DNA from 2 places in the Ruegeria sp. A4 genome. Region 1 is predicted to be linked to the other one. Evidence: riboswitches for the same ligand, from Rfam matches in the RefSeq annotation. Region 1 holds a riboswitch; the other holds the start of a gene.

Region 1 (7,599 bases):
CCGTCCTCGACCATCTGATCCATCAGAGCTTTGAACTCTTCCATGGTTTCGGGCACTTCATACCCAAAGTCTTCGAAATTTTCGGGCACGTACCAAACCAGCGATTTGACGTTCACATTGAAGAAGAACCCGTAAAAATCGTCAGACCCTTCTGCGTTCTCAAACGTACCCAGATCGACCCAGGATTGACCCGCGGCGAAGTTTTCCTTGATCCAATCCGCAGTGCCTTCGGCCAACGGCGTCAGATAGCCTTGTTTTGCGAGGTTTGCCGCCAGACCAGGCTGCGGGAAAACAGTCAGATTCGGCGCCGAGCCTGCGGCCGCATCAATCAGGATCTGCTGTTCCAGAGAATCCGAACCCACATAGCTGGAATTCGCGCCTGTTGCCTCATCGAAATAGGCCACGAGGTTTTCGAAGGACTTGCCCTCGCCAGCCAGCCAGGGGCCGAAAATGGTCAGGCTTTCGCCGGACAGATCATTCGCTTCGGCAAAGGCCTGAAACCCATCCCAGTCAAAACTGCCCTCGCCGACGGCGTGGATCATCTCACCCTCTGCCTGAACTGATCCGGCCATCAGGGCGAGTGCCGCCGCACCTGCGTAAAGCCCGTGTTTCATCAAATCCTCCTCCCAAGCTTTCATGTATTCAAAGACTCGCTTTCAAAGCGCTTTGGATAGCCCGTGTTATCCGCCAACATCGGCGCCCTGTCAATATTTTGCTTCCCAGCGCCAAAATAAATTATATTTTCTGCTTTCAATGCAAAACAAGTTGACGGATGCCGTATTTGCTCACAAAACAAAAAAGAGCCACTCAATTTAAGGCGCTTTGAATCGTAAAATGAACCTGAAGCAGCTCTCGGAAGTTCTGGGCCTTTCGCAAACTACGGTCAGCCGGGCGCTGAACGGGTACCCCGAAGTGAGCGAGGATACACGTGCGCGCGTTCAAGCCGCGGCGCGCAAACACGGGTACCGGCCGAACAGTCGCGCCAAAGGGCTTGCGACCGGACGATCGATGGTGATCGGCCACGTCATTCCCAGCTCGTCCCGGCATGAAATGGTCAACCCGATCTTCGGGGATTTCGTCGCCGGTGCCGCAAAGAAATACGCTGAACATGGCTATGACATGATGTTCACCAATGCCGACGACACTTCGATTGAAGAAGCGTATCGGAGTCTTTTTCAGCGCGGCGCGGTGGACGGAGTCGTGCTGCAAGGCCCCAAAGTGAACGAACCACGGATCGAAGTCCTGACCCGCATGGGCGTCCCATTCATCGTGCACGGGCGCTCGACCGGCGTCGATGCTCAGTATGACTGGATCGACGTGAACAACAAAAGTTCGTTCATGCGCGCCACCCGCTTTCTGATTGACCTTGGCCATCGCCGGATCGCTCTGATCAACGGTCTGGAAGATATGGATTTTGCCCAACGCCGCCGCGACGGATATCTTGAGGCGCTTGGTCAGGCCGGGCTTGCGCCCGATGCCGATCTGATGCGCAGCGCTGAAATGACAGAGGTTTACGGCCATCACGAAACGCAGAACATGTTGCGCCTCGATTCCCCTCCGACCGCTATTTTGTGTTCATCGATGATCTCTGCCATCGGCGTACGGCGTGCGCTGTCCGAAAACGGGCTTGAGATGGGTAGGGATGTGTCAGTGATCGCCCATGACGACGACCTGTCCTATTTGAAGAACGGGCAGGATGTTCCGATTTTCACGGCAACGCGCTCATCCGTCCGTCAGGCGGGTGAAATGGCGGCTGACATGTTGATCCAGCGCATCAAATCCCCGAATGATCCCGTCAAAACCCGGCTGCTGGAGGCCGAGCTGGTCGTTGGCAGGTCAACCGGCCCTGCGCCTAACAGGGTGCAACCATGAAACACGCACGCGCTGATTTTCCCAAGGATTTTCTCTTTGGTGTTGCCACTTCTGCGTACCAGATTGAAGGCCACGCACAGGGCGGGGCGGGGCAAACTCATTGGGATACCTTTGCGGCGTCACCGGGCAACGTGGTGCGCGGGGAAAACGGAGACGTGGCCTGTGATCACCTGAACCGGTTCGAACAGGATTTCGATCTGGTGCGCGAGGCCGGGTTTGACTGTTATCGTTTTTCGACCAGCTGGGCACGCGTGCTGCCGGACGGGCGTGGTCAGGTCAATCAGGCAGGGTTGGATTATTATGACCGATTGGCGGACGCCCTGCTGGAACGCGGTATCCGCCCCTGCGTGACGCTTTATCACTGGGAATTGCCGTCGGCGCTTGCGGATCAGGGGGGATGGTGCAATCGCGATATCGCGGATTGGTTCGCGGATTATACGCAGGTCATCATGGGTCGGATCGGCGACCGGATGTTCAGTGCCGCGCCGATCAACGAACCCTGGTGTGTCAGTTGGCTGAGCCATTTTGAAGGCCACCATGCGCCCGGTCTGCGCGATATCCGCGCCGCAGCCCGGGCGATGCATCACGTTTTGTTGGCCCACGGGCGGGCGATTCAGGCCATGCGCAGTCTTGGGATGGGCAATCTGGGTGCCGTGTTCAACCTCGAATGGTCCGAGCCAGCAGATGACAGCACGGAAGCGCGGCTTGCGGCAGATCGCTACGATGCAATCTACAACCGGTTCTTCCTAGGCGGGGTTTTCAACAAAGAATATCCCCAAACCGCCTTGGAGGGGTTGGAGCCGCACCTGCCCAAGGGCTGGCAGAACGACTTTGAAACCATCGGCACACAGGTCGATTGGTGCGGGTTGAACTACTATACCCGAAAATTGATTGCCCCGGCGGACGCCGCCTGGCCCGGCCTGCAAGAGGTTCCCGGACCGTTACCCAAAACGCAGATGGGATGGGAAATCGATCCCTCTGCCCTTACCCGCTTTCTTGTCAGAACAAGGAAAGACTATACGGGCGCGTTGCCAATCTATATCACCGAAAACGGAATGGCGAGTGAGGCGCGCGTGCAGGACGATGATCGTATCGATTATCTCGACAAGCACCTTGCGGCCGTACTGGACGCTTTGGCACAAGGTGTTCCGGTGAATGGCTATTTTGTCTGGTCGCTGCTGGACAATTATGAATGGGCCTTCGGGTACGAAAAGAGGTTTGGACTGGTGGACGTGGATTTCGAAACACTTGCGAGAACGCCCAAAGCGTCTTTCATGGCGCTGAAATCCGCCCTGTCCGGTACTCAGAGCGTCTCTCAGCCGTTAGCGCAACCATTCGGTGCCGTGCATGAGCATTGGAACCTGGTTGCGGATATCGGCGGTACGAACACTCGTCTGGGCGTCGTCACGAACGGAGAATTGGCAGATCTTCGGAAACACCCGACGGGGACATTGGAAGACCTGCTCGAGGCGTTCCATGACCTCAGGGACGAGATCGGAACCAACCCACAGGCCGTCGTAGCAGCCGGAGCCGGGCCGGTCAGGGACGGAACAATTCAGTTGACCAACGCGAACCTGGATCTTTCGGAAACCGAGCTGACGAAAGCAACAGGAGCAGAGCGCACTTTTGTCATAAATGATTTCACCGCTGCGGCGTGGTCGGTGGCCGAGGTGACCAGGTCGGATGTTGCGGTCTTGCAGGGTCAGGAGGCGCCGCCCACAGGCACACGGCTGGTTGTAGGGCCCGGAACCGGGCTTGGCGTTGGTGCTTTGCTTTTTTCCGAAGGCAGGTATCACACGGTCTCCGGCGAAGGCGGGCACGTGGGCCTGTACCCGCGCCATCGCGACGAAGTTGAGATCTTTGAGGCGGCACGTCGCATCGCACCGGGCTGTTTCTTTGGGGACAGCCTGGCGCTGGAAGCAGAAATGTTCCTGAGCGGAACCGGCCTGCCGATCCTTTATCAGGCGGTTGAATTGGCATCCGGTCAAGCGCGAACTCAGGCGCGCTCCGCAAAGGACATTCTGAACGATGCCCGCAACGGCACCGATCTGGTCGCCGAAAAGGCGGCGCAGATTTTTACCACCCACTTAGGTGCTTTGATGGGTGATCTGGCGGTCACCTTGATGCCGGAGGGGGGCGTTTTCCTTGTCGGCGGCGTTGCCGAGAAAAACCGCTGGCTATTCAGTGACAACTTCAAGGATGCGTTCAACGGCGGCGGCCGCTTCAGCGACTTGCGCCGCTCCCTGAACCTTTACGTGTCTGAACAGGCAGAGTTCGGGATCATCGGCGCAAACAACTTCTGCAAGAACGCGCTGAGACAGCAACCAGACTAACCGAAGTTTCTTACCTAGAAGGACCAAGACATGATCCTGTGCTGTGGTGAAGCGCTGATAGATATGATTTCAGAACCGACCGCATCGGGCGCAATTGGTTTTGTGCCACATACTGGTGGTGCAGTTCTGAACACAGCCGTCGCGATGGGACGTCTGGGTATTCCGGTAGGGATGCTGACAGGTTTGTCATCGGACATGTTCGGCCAGCAATTGATTGATGCGCTGAAAGCGAGCCATGTGGACACGACACATGTGATCATCTCGGACCGTCCCACCACGCTTGCCTTTGTGCAGCTCTCGGATGGACACGCGACTTACAGCTTTGTCGATGAAAACACCGCGGGCCGGATGTTGCTGCCCGAAGACATGCCCGATCAGCTTCCTGCTGTCTCTGCCCTGTATCTCGGTGGAATCAGCCTTGCGTGTGAACCTTGCGCAGATGCCTATGCCGCCCTTCTGGACAGCCACGGTTCCGACCGGGCAGTGATGCTGGACCCGAATATCCGCCCGGATTTCATCAAGGATCAAACCCGGTTTCGGACGCGTTTGAACCGCATGATCTCGCGTGCGGATATCGTCAAGGTTTCAGACGAGGACCTGGACTGGATCATTCCGGGCGCTGAAGCCGAATCCGCAAAAGCGTCTGTGCTGTTGCAGGCGGGTCCTTCCGTTGTCATCGTCACCCGTGGCAGTGACGGGGCGCACGGTTACCTGGCGGATGGTTCCGAAGTCTCGGTTCCCGTGAAGCCCGTTGAGGTGGTCGATACGATCGGCGCAGGTGACACGTTCAACGCCGGCGTTCTGACCGAGCTCAGCCGCGCAGGGCATCTGACCAAGTCAGGTCTGCGCGGATTGACGGTTGAAAGCCTGCAAGCAGCCATGGAACTGGGCGCTGACGTGGCGGCCGTGACCGTTTCCCGAGCCGGGGCAGAACCCCCGTGGGCGCACGAACTTTGATCTGCGGGATGGCATGATGAAACGATCCGAAATCAACCACTTCAAGCCCTAAGCCCAGACGTTCATTCAATCTTTCGGAGCCGTGTTGCCACCCTTTGCGGATTGATCGCCCGAGAAAATGCGCATCTCTTTGGTCGAAACTGTCCGCAGCCGCAAGCTGGGATGGGACATTACCAATTACGCACAAGGCCATTTCGACGAACATTGCCTATTCCTGTTCACTCTAAACAATGGTGAGGTGAAGGATCTGAAATCCGGGCGTGGGATGCTCTGTGCAGAAAAACTGTTGATCTCGAAAGACGATCAGCTTTCTCCGATGCACCGGCATATCGTTAAGGCAGAAGACATCATCAACAGGGGCGGCGGCGATCTCGTTCTGGAAATTCATGCGTCGGATCCAAACGGTGGCGTCGACCGCGACAACCCGGTGACGGTCCCCAGCGATGCCTGCCCCGTAACCTTGCAACCCCAAGAATACGTGCGGCTGAAGCCGAGGCAAAGCGTAACTCTGATGCCCGGCATCTGGCACGCTTTTTGGGCCGAGCGCGGCGATTGCCTTATTGGCGAGGTATCGACCGTGAATAACGACCGCACCGACATTGGGTTTGAAAAGCCAATTCCACGGTTTTCAAAGGTCGAGAAAGATTCCGAACCGGATTTCCTTCTTGTATCAGACTATTGACACCGTTCGGTCCGGGCTGGCGCAGCAGGACAGCTGGGTCAGCTGTCGCAATTCCATCTACCAACGCCTTCGTCTGCCGCTTGACAAGTCTGGCATTGCCAGACTAGCTGAGCGGGATGGTTCCATAAGGGATGAAAATGGGAACACGGTGCGGCACTGGAATGTGCCAAGTCCGTGACTGCCCCCGCAACTGTAAGCGGTGAGCGACGCCACTTCACCACTGACCCGCATGGGTTGGGAAGGTCGGCCAAGCAACGACCCGCAAGTCAGGAGACCTGCCATCGCACTATAAACCAACCCGAGGCGGGGCGTCTCGGAAGGAGGCTTGATGGCGCGTTTGCGTAATATCCGGGTATGTGCCCTCTGTCTGCGTCTGGCAAACGACGGAGATGGCGATGACCTGCTATTCTGATCACTACGTTCTGATCTGTTCAACATGTCAGGGGGCGATGTCTGCCGAGGCTGCGCAAGACGTGCTGGATGCCCGGTTGCCTGACGGTTTTGAAACCCGAATGGTGGCCTGCATGGCAGGTTGTGAACGGGCCATGACCGTCGGATTTCAGGCCCCGGGCAAAGCGCAGTACCTGTTTGGCGATATCACGACATCACACGACCTGTCCGCCCTGGTCGAATTCGCGACCCAGTTCGGCGACAGTGACGATGGCTGGACCAGCGCCTCGGACCGCCCCCCGGCCCTTTTCGCAAAGACCTTGTCGCGCATGCCCGCATTGCCGTCCGGGGGGGGATCATGAGCTTTCTGGTTGCCGAGAATTTGGAGTACTACGCGCTCAATGGCGATGTCCTGTTGCAGGATGTATCCTTTCGTCTGGAAGAAGGATCAATTCTGGCAATCGCAGGGCCGAACGGCGCCGGCAAGACCACTCTGCTGAAACTGCTGTGTGGGATCGAACGGATTGCCTTGGGTGATGTTTGGATAGAAGGCCAAAGCCTTCGGACCCTGTCCGCCCGCCAACGTGCCCGCTCCATTGCTGTGGTCGGGCAGCAGGAAATGCCTGACGGGCGGATGCGCCTGCAAGACTATGTTGCGCTGGGGCAAATCCCGATTCAAGGCGAACGTTCGATGGCTCAGCACAAGGCTGATCTGGAACGGGTTCTGACGACGACCGAGCTGTCGCATTTTGCCAACAAAACGATGGGTCAGCTGTCCGGCGGAGAACGTCAGCGCGCACATATCGCGCGCGCGTTGGCCCAGAATCCGTCCTTGCTGTTTCTGGACGAGCCAACCAACCATCTGGACCCCGATGCCAAGGGGCACATGCTGTCTCTGGTCGCTGATCTGGGGGTAACTGTCGTCATGATCGTCCATGATCTGGTCATGATCCCGGAATTCGCCACCCATGTGGCGCTGATGAAAGCCACGCGTCTGACGGGGTTCGGGCCTGTTGTCGAAGTTCTGACCCCAGACCGGGTACGTGAGACATTCGGCGTGGATTATCTGTGCTTTCAGCACGAAGGCCGCATGATCCCCGCACTGGATATCCGAAAACGGAAACTGTCATAATAACAGGAACTTAAATATGATGCAGAAACTCTGGCCAGTGGTCGTCTTCGCTGGCTTGGCAAGTGGGGTGGCCGCAGAGGGCGTCACCGTGGACAATTGCGGCGAACCGCTGGCTTTTGACTCGGCGCCGGAACGTCTGGTCGTGCATGACATGAACATGACGGATATGGCCTTTGCGCTCGGCCTTCAGGACAAGATCGTGGGGCTTACCGGAATTACCGGCTGGTACAAAA
Region 2 (7,599 bases), on a different contig from region 1:
CAAGGGATTACGGGGCTGGTTTTGTGGGTCTTGAGCGCGGTCGCTGCGCTGGCCGAGGGCGAAAAGGCGGGCGAGTTCGATTACTACGTGCTGTCGCTCAGCTGGTCGCCCAACTGGTGCGCCCGCGAAGGTGACGCGCGCGGCTCGGATCAATGTGACGATCGGCATGATCACGGCTGGATACTGCACGGGTTATGGCCACAGTTCCATCAGGGCTGGCCGTCCTACTGTCGTACCCCCGAAAGCCCACCTTCGCGACGCATGACGCGGGAAATGGAGGATATTCAGGGAAGTTCCGGCCTTGCTTGGCATCAATGGAAGAAACACGGCACATGCTCGGGATTGTCGGCATCCGACTACTTTGCCTTGTCCCGGCGGGCTTATGAAGCGGTCAAGCGCCCTGAGGTGTTCCGCAAGCTGGATTCATCCGTCAAACTGCCGGCTTCGGTGGTCGAGGAGGCATTCCTGAAGGCCAACCCTGAGTTGAAGCGCGACATGATCACGATCACCTGCAAACAGGGCTATATCGAAGAGGTCCGCCTGTGCCTGTCCCGCGATCTTGATCCCGTACCCTGTGGCCGCGGCGTGATCCGTGACTGCACCGCCAAGGACGCCCTGTTCGATCCGATTCGTTAAAGCTTTTTGTTCTGGCAGTCCCGCGCATAGTCCAGCGCCTTGGCGGTGCCTTTCAGATCGATGGCCATCACCACTTCACCTGCCGGATTGTAGACGGTCATCGTTTTGTTCTGAGCGATGGCGTTCACAAAGCTCCGGTCGGTGAAAAACACGGTTGCGCCCGGCACGTCGCGTTCGTTGAACCCGATGGCCGTCGCATCATAGCTTTTGCCGTCCAGATCAAAGCGGATCGGATAACTCTCACCCTGTTTAATGTCGCCCCATGCCTTGTTGTACACGGCGAAATACCCACGATTGCCCAGCGCATCATAGCCCAGCCGCACCACCGAGAGATCCTGATACACCGTCTGGATCAAGCACCCGTTGCCAAGCGCTGGGTCCATCATGATGTTCCAACCTTCGACAAAGCCCTTGTCCACAAGGTCCTGCGACAGGGCGGCGGTTGCAGTGAACGTGGCGAAGGCGAGGGCGAGAAGGCGGGCCATAACGTATTCCAATCAAAGGGATCAAGTCCGAGGCATTCTACTACGCGCGCACAGAAGGCAAAGCCCCTTTTGCTTTGTAGCGAGTATTTTGTCTCCGGGTCATGACCCATGCAGCGGGGTGAACCCTGCTATGAAGGCATGGGAAGCAACTTGAAAACTAAACGCTGTCCAATAGTTTTACGTCTTAGCAGATTAAGGAGCCTTCTATGTCTCAGTTTCCAAGGACTTTTTCACATATCGGGTTGTCCGTTCCAAACGTGGACGAAGCCGTGAAGTTCTATTCCGAGGTCTTGGGTTTTTACGTCATCATGCCGCCCACCGACGTGGTCGAGGATGACTCGGATATTGGCGTTATGTGCACGGATGTCTTTGGCCCGGACTGGAGGAAACTGCGTATCGCACATCTCGCGACAGCGGACAGGATTGGAATTGAACTCTTCGAGTTTGACGGGAATTACGAGCCTGAAAACAACATCGATTTCCGCAGAAATGGCACGTTTCACTTTTGCATTCAGGACCCTGACGTCGAAGGTCTGGTCGAAAAGATTGTGCAGGCTGGTGGAAAGCAGAGGATGCCGATACGGCACTACTATCCCGGAGAAAAGCCTTACCGAATGGTCTATGTTGAAGACCCCTTTGGTATCGTATTCGAAATCTACAGCCACTCGTATGAGCTGACCTACTCGTCTGGCGCATATACCTGAAGCCCGTAGGCCCGCGTCGATACGTGCTGGGGCGATGGCGCGGTTATCGCCCCGATCCTCTGAGGTTAGCTAGATTTCCTTCCGCGCCCGCAGCGCGGCCGTGATCGTCCCGTCGTCCAGATAATCCAGTTCTCCGCCAATCGGCACACCTTGCGCCAGTGAGGTCAGGCGCACCTGCCCCTCCAACTGATCGGCGATGTAATGGGCGGTGGTCTGGCCATCTACGGTGGCGTTCAGCGCCAGGATGACTTCGGAAATCCCTTCGGCCACAACCCGGTCCTTGAGGCGGGGAATGCGCAACTCGTCGGGGCCGACCCCGTCCAACGCCGACAGCGTGCCACCCAGAACGTGATAGCGCCCTTTGAACACTCCGGCACGCTCCATCGCCCACAGATCGGCGACGTCTTCGACCACGCAGAGCTCGCCGGTTGCGCGGGCTTCATCGTTGCAGATGTCGCAGATGTCAGTGGTGCCCACGTTGCCGCAATTCAGGCATTCCCGGGCGGTCACGGCGACTTGTTGCATGGCATCAGACAGGGGCGTCAGCAGCAGGGCGCGTTTTCGGATCAGGTGCAGAACCGCGCGGCGGGCTGAGCGTGGGCCGAGGCCCGGCAGTTTGGCCATCAGGTCGATCAGATTGTCGATGTCGCTGTTCGAACTCATGGCCAATCCTGTCTTGCGCCGGAGGGAGCCTCCGGCGGGAGTATTTCAGAAAAGATGAAGCTCAGAACGGCAGCTTGATGTCTGCGGGCAAGCCCATGCTTTCGGTCAGCTTGGCCATTTCTTCCTGCGAACGTTCGGTTGCCTTGGTCTGCGCATCCTTGATGGCGGCCAGGATCAGGTCTTCGACCACTTCCTTGTCATCGCCGTTGAAGATGGACGGGTCGATATCCAGACCTTTGAGTTCACCCTTGGCTGTCGCCGTTGCCTTGACCAGGCCTGCGCCGGATTCGCCGACAACCATCATGTTGTTCAGCTCTTCCTGCATCTCGGTCATCTTGGTTTGCAGGTCCTGCGCGGATTTCATCATCTTGGCCATGTCGCCCAGACCGCCAAGCCCGCCGAGTCCTTTCAGCATAGTATTCTCCTGTGTCTCCGTTTGCGCTCTAGATACGGGCAGCAGCCACATGGCACAAGGGTTCTCCCGCCGGTCGGAGGTTCTATCGTTCCGGCCGACATGTTGATCGGCGCAGGCGTCAGCAGGAACGCGCCGCCCATCTGCGACGCCATATTTGCCAGCAGGCCCGACACGCGCGGATCGTCCTTGGCGCGCATATGGTCTGCAACCGAGACTGATTGCATGGAGCACAGAAAATCTGGGCGGGGTTCGAATGGCTACGCGGCATCCGGATCAGAATTGTCACGGGCCGCCTTCCGTTCGCCGGTGTCGCAACGAACGATCTGAGACATGCAGGCGGATGTGTTCGAACGAAACCTCGATCAGTTTCGTTTGAAACAAGGGGTGACGGGCGGTGAGGTCAGTCTTCCTCGAACGGGTCCCACTCGTCTTCCACCTCGGGAAGCGCTTCGGTCTCGACCTTGGCGGCGCGTTGCTCCGGCGTTTCGATCCTGGTGATTTTCGCCTTTGGGAATTGCGCCAGTACAGCCTGCACCAACGGGTGTTTTTCGGCCTCGGATTTCAGAGCCAGCTCGGCCTCGTCCCGTATTTCTGCAATTGTGGGGGCTTCTCCGTCCGAGACGATCGAGACAGCCCACCGATTTCCTGTCCAGCGTTGCAGGGCAGAGCCCAGTCGTGGCGCCAGATCGGCCGGTGCCTGGGCGGCGGGCGTAAATTCGATTCGCCCCGGTTGATAGGAGACGAGGCGCACGCCGTTTTCCACCTCGACCAGCAACTTCACGTCGCGATTTGTCCGGATCAGTTCCACCACGTGGTCGAAGGTCGGGTACCGGGCAAGAGCCGTCTGGGCATCCTGCGCCAGGGCTGCAACCGGTGCGCCACCGGCACCGCGAGGGGACGGCGCATAGGTAGGTGGATGGGCTGCGCCAGCCGGCGCCGGACCGGTGCCCGGTCGGGATATCGAAACGCCGCCATTGGGCCCGCCCGGCGGCGGTGGCGGGGCATCTTGCAATCGTTTGATCAGCTCTTCGGGGCTGGGCAAATCCGCCACATGGGTCAGGCGAATAACGGCCATTTCGGCGGCCATCATGGCGTTGGGGGCTGCCGAGACTTCCTCGAGCGCCTTCAGCAGCATTTGCCACATCCGGGTCAGAACCCGCATCGGCAGAGCCTCGGCCATGTGTTGGCCCCGGGTCCGTTCGTCCGGAGAAACCGTCGGGTCCTGCGCCGCGTCAGGCGTGATCTTCACGACGGACACCCAATGCGTGATCTCGGCCAGATCGCGCAGCACCGCCAGCGGGTCTGCGCCTTCGGCGTATTGGCCGCTCAACTCGGTAAGTGCTCCGGCGGCATCGCCGCGCAGGATCATGTCCATAAGGTCCAGAACCCGGCCACGGTCTGCCAGTCCAAGCATCGCACGGACCTGATCAGCGGTCGTCTCGCCAGCCCCGTGCGAAATCGCCTGATCCAGCAACGAGGTTGCGTCCCGCGCCGATCCTTCTGCTGCTCGGGTGATCAGCGCCAGCGCGTCTTCGGCGATCTGGGCGTTTTCCGCTTCGGCGATCTTGCGCAGCAGGCCAATCATGTCTTCGGGTTCGATCCGGCGCAGGTCGAAACGCTGGCAGCGGGACAGCACGGTGACAGGCACTTTGCGGATTTCAGTGGTTGCGAAGATGAACTTCACATGCGCGGGCGGTTCTTCCAACGTCTTGAGCAGCGCGTTGAACGCGCTGGTCGAGAGCATATGAACCTCGTCGATGATATAAATCTTGTAACGCGCGCTGGCGGCGCGATAGCGGACACTGTCGATGATCTCGCGGATGTCGTTGACGCCCGTACGGCTGGCGGCGTCCATCTCCATCACGTCGACATGGCGGCCCTCCATGATGGCGACACAATGTTCACACTGACCGCAGGGCTCGGTCGTGGGGCCACCGGTTCCGTCGGGTCCGATGCAGTTCATCCCCTTGGCAATGATCCTTGCGGTCGTGGTTTTGCCGGTGCCGCGAATACCGGTCATGATGAAGGCCTGCGCGATCCGGTCGGCCGCGAACGCGTTTTTCAGGGTGCGCACCATGGCATCCTGACCCACCAGATCGGCAAAGGTTTCCGGGCGATATTTGCGGGCGAGAACCTGATAGGCGGGGCTGGAGCTGTCTGTCATGTCTTCTCGTTGGGATTCGGTGCTTGGGCACAGCGTAGTGGCCACCGTTGCCCGCGTCCACAGCGTGGCGCGATGATTTTTGATTTAGAAACGAGTCGCTTTCGCACTAAACTGCATCAGCGGATTTAATGGCTCATTTTTGTAAAGAGTTCTTTGGGGAGGACAGGATTCATGTCGCAGTTGGTGATCTACGCCCTGCAAGTCGGTGGCGGAACGCTGGCACTGACCTCGATGCCCGGACGCGGCGGAGATTACTCCAGCGATCTGGATATGATCGCAGCCTGGCAGCCGGGGCTTGTTGTTTCGATGACGACGGATGTCGAAATGCTTCAGGACGGGGCGCAGGAATTTGGCAGCGATATTCAAAGCCGCGCCAGCCGATGGGTTCACCTGCCCATCGAAGATTTCGGAGCGCCGACAAAAGCGATCGATGACGCGTGGCCGTCCGTCAGCGCCGCGGCCCGGCATGCGCTGTCCGGCGGAGGTCGCGTATTGGTGCACTGCCGCGGGGGATGTGGCAGGTCAGGTATGGTTGTCCTGCGGCTGATGGTCGAATGCGGCGAACGCGCGGACACGGCGCTGCAACGATTGCGGGCGGTGCGCCCTTGCGCCGTCGAAACGGATGCGCAAATGGCCTGGGCCTCTCGGCGCGCCCAGGCACAGGTCAGTCTGGATTCAGATTGAAATCTGCGCGGGCGCGCAAACAGGTTTTCGCGGCCGGATCGTGGAAACTTCGATCATCGCGCAGGGTGGGGTTTTCACGACGCCGGATGGCATCGCACTGACCGTGTTTCCGAAGATCAGGTCGGCATAGCCGTTCAGCGGCTCAATCGCGGTTTCGGGCTGCGTCCCGCAAAAGACACGAATGCTGTCTGATCGCGCGCGGAAAATTGCATGACATCCTTCGGTGCAATGTGACAGCTCGCTGCTGCCCTCAATCTCGAAATCGTCACTGGTGGCCGAGGTCGCCTGGGCCATGGCTTCGGATATCGAGCGCGCCAGCCGCGCCAAAGCGGGGCAGGTTTTGCCCGTCCGCTGACATACCGTTGCACTGAATTCATGTGTTTTTGTCTTCCAGATCATCCTGCGCCCTCCGCGCTTGGTGGACAGGATATTTGGGACAGGTGGAACAGCGTGATGCCGTCAGGACCTGCCCGGACACCCCGCCCGAGTTTCGGTTTCGTTTCCGATGGCAGGTCTCCTGACTTGCGGGTCATCGCTTTGCCGACCTTCCCAGCCGTCGGGGCCAGTGGTGTTTCGGCATCGCTTACCGCTTACAGTTGCGGGGGCAGTCGCGGATTTGGTTGTTGCCTGCATGACCAGACATTACCGCACCGTGTTCCCTTTTCATCCCGACCCCTTGTGGAGGCCGGAAACCATCACACAACCGCTAGCGTTTGAGTACGCACCGAGTCAAGCCGATCTTTTGGCCGGACGCTTGGTCATGCTGGATACGGTGTTGGTTCATGCATAGTGTCGAGGGTGTTGAGGTTCTGAAACCGGATTTACCAAGCGCAAAGCCAGAGAACATGTTGGACACAGAGCAAACGGTATTGACCGAAGAGTTTCGCTTTCCGTCCGGGCAGAAAACACTGTCTGCCCGGTTGTACAGCCCGCTGACTTCGCCCGAAATCGTCGTCGTTCTGAACAGTGCAACGGGTGTGCCGCGCGATTATTACCGTCATTTCGCACGATGGCTTGCTGCCGAGCAGGGTATGGCCTGCCTGACCTATGACTATCGCGATTACGGGCATTCCTTGACCGGCCGCCTGAAAGATTCGCGTGCGACCATGGCGGATTGGGCCTTGATCGACATGCCCGCGGCACGGGCGGAAATGCGCAGACGGTTTCCCAATTCGCAGCATTGGACCATCGGCCATTCGATCGGCGCGATGTTGGGGCCTGTGCAGCCGGATATCGATCTGATTGACCGGATGATCTGTGTGTGTTCGGGGCTGGTAACCCTAAGCGACCATCCATGGCCCTATCGGGGTTTGGCAGGATTGTTCTGGTATGGTCATGCGCCGCTTTTGGCCCGAGCCCTTGGCTACCTTCCCGGAAAGGCGATCGGGTTCGGCTCGGATCTGCCGGCATCGGTCTATTGGCAGTGGCGCAAATGGTGTACCGCGCCTTTGAACTATGTGCCTGAAATCGGGCATGAGTTACCTGCGGCGCAGTGGAAGGATTCTGGAACGCCCGTGGATTTGTTCACCTTCGAGGACGACCAGATGGTGCCGCCGGACGCGGTTTGGCGGCTTGCGGATCTTTACGGCCCCGATGCCAACCGCCACCTGCTGAGCCCTGCCGATTTCGGGTTGCCCGAGGTTGGTCATATCGGCGCATTTGCCCGGCGCAATGCAGCGGTTTGGCCGCGACTGATCGCTTGATCAGACGCGGCGCAGGACGGGCCGGGCACCGACCCGCCATCACCGGTTGCGAAGTTTCTTTTCCTTCATGACGCCACGGACCATCTTGCCGAACGCTTTGTCCCGCGCCCGAGACTGCGCGACGGTTTCAGAATTGCGCTGATCT

What was found. Region 1 has a riboswitch for cobalamin ahead of ACR0E2_RS10385 (DUF1636 family protein). Riboswitches for the same ligand answer to the same signal wherever they lie in the genome.
Region 2: another riboswitch for cobalamin. It lies ahead of ACR0E2_RS19520 (hypothetical protein); the one in region 1 lies ahead of ACR0E2_RS10385 (DUF1636 family protein).

The regions. Positions count from the first base shown of each region.
Region 1 is NZ_JBQGAW010000002.1:238,827-246,425, reverse strand. It holds gene ACR0E2_RS10415 (ABC transporter substrate-binding protein) at 1-614, opposite strand, end outside; gene ACR0E2_RS10410 (LacI family DNA-binding transcriptional regulator) at 835-1,872, shown strand; partial or broken gene ACR0E2_RS10405 (GH1 family beta-glucosidase) at 1,869-3,173, shown strand; gene ACR0E2_RS10400 (glucokinase) at 3,147-4,205, shown strand; gene ACR0E2_RS10395 (carbohydrate kinase family protein) at 4,236-5,162, shown strand; partial or broken gene ACR0E2_RS10390 (D-lyxose/D-mannose family sugar isomerase) at 5,227-5,844, shown strand; cobalamin riboswitch at 5,945-6,141, shown strand; gene ACR0E2_RS10385 (DUF1636 family protein) at 6,240-6,596, shown strand; gene ACR0E2_RS10380 (ABC transporter ATP-binding protein) at 6,593-7,366, shown strand; gene ACR0E2_RS10375 (ABC transporter substrate-binding protein) at 7,383-7,599, shown strand, end outside.
Region 2 is NZ_JBQGAW010000012.1:4,659-12,257, forward strand. It holds gene ACR0E2_RS19485 (ribonuclease T2 family protein) at 1-636, shown strand, start outside; gene ACR0E2_RS19490 (hypothetical protein) at 633-1,121, opposite strand; gene ACR0E2_RS19495 (lactoylglutathione lyase family protein) at 1,328-1,825, shown strand; gene recR (recombination mediator RecR) at 1,895-2,488, opposite strand; gene ACR0E2_RS19505 (YbaB/EbfC family nucleoid-associated protein) at 2,550-2,903, opposite strand; gene ACR0E2_RS19510 (DNA polymerase III subunit gamma/tau) at 3,304-5,067, opposite strand; gene ACR0E2_RS19515 (protein-tyrosine phosphatase family protein) at 5,239-5,751, shown strand; gene ACR0E2_RS19520 (hypothetical protein) at 5,743-6,150, opposite strand; cobalamin riboswitch at 6,242-6,463, opposite strand; gene ACR0E2_RS19525 (alpha/beta hydrolase family protein) at 6,534-7,454, shown strand; gene rsgA (ribosome small subunit-dependent GTPase A) at 7,494-7,599, opposite strand, start outside.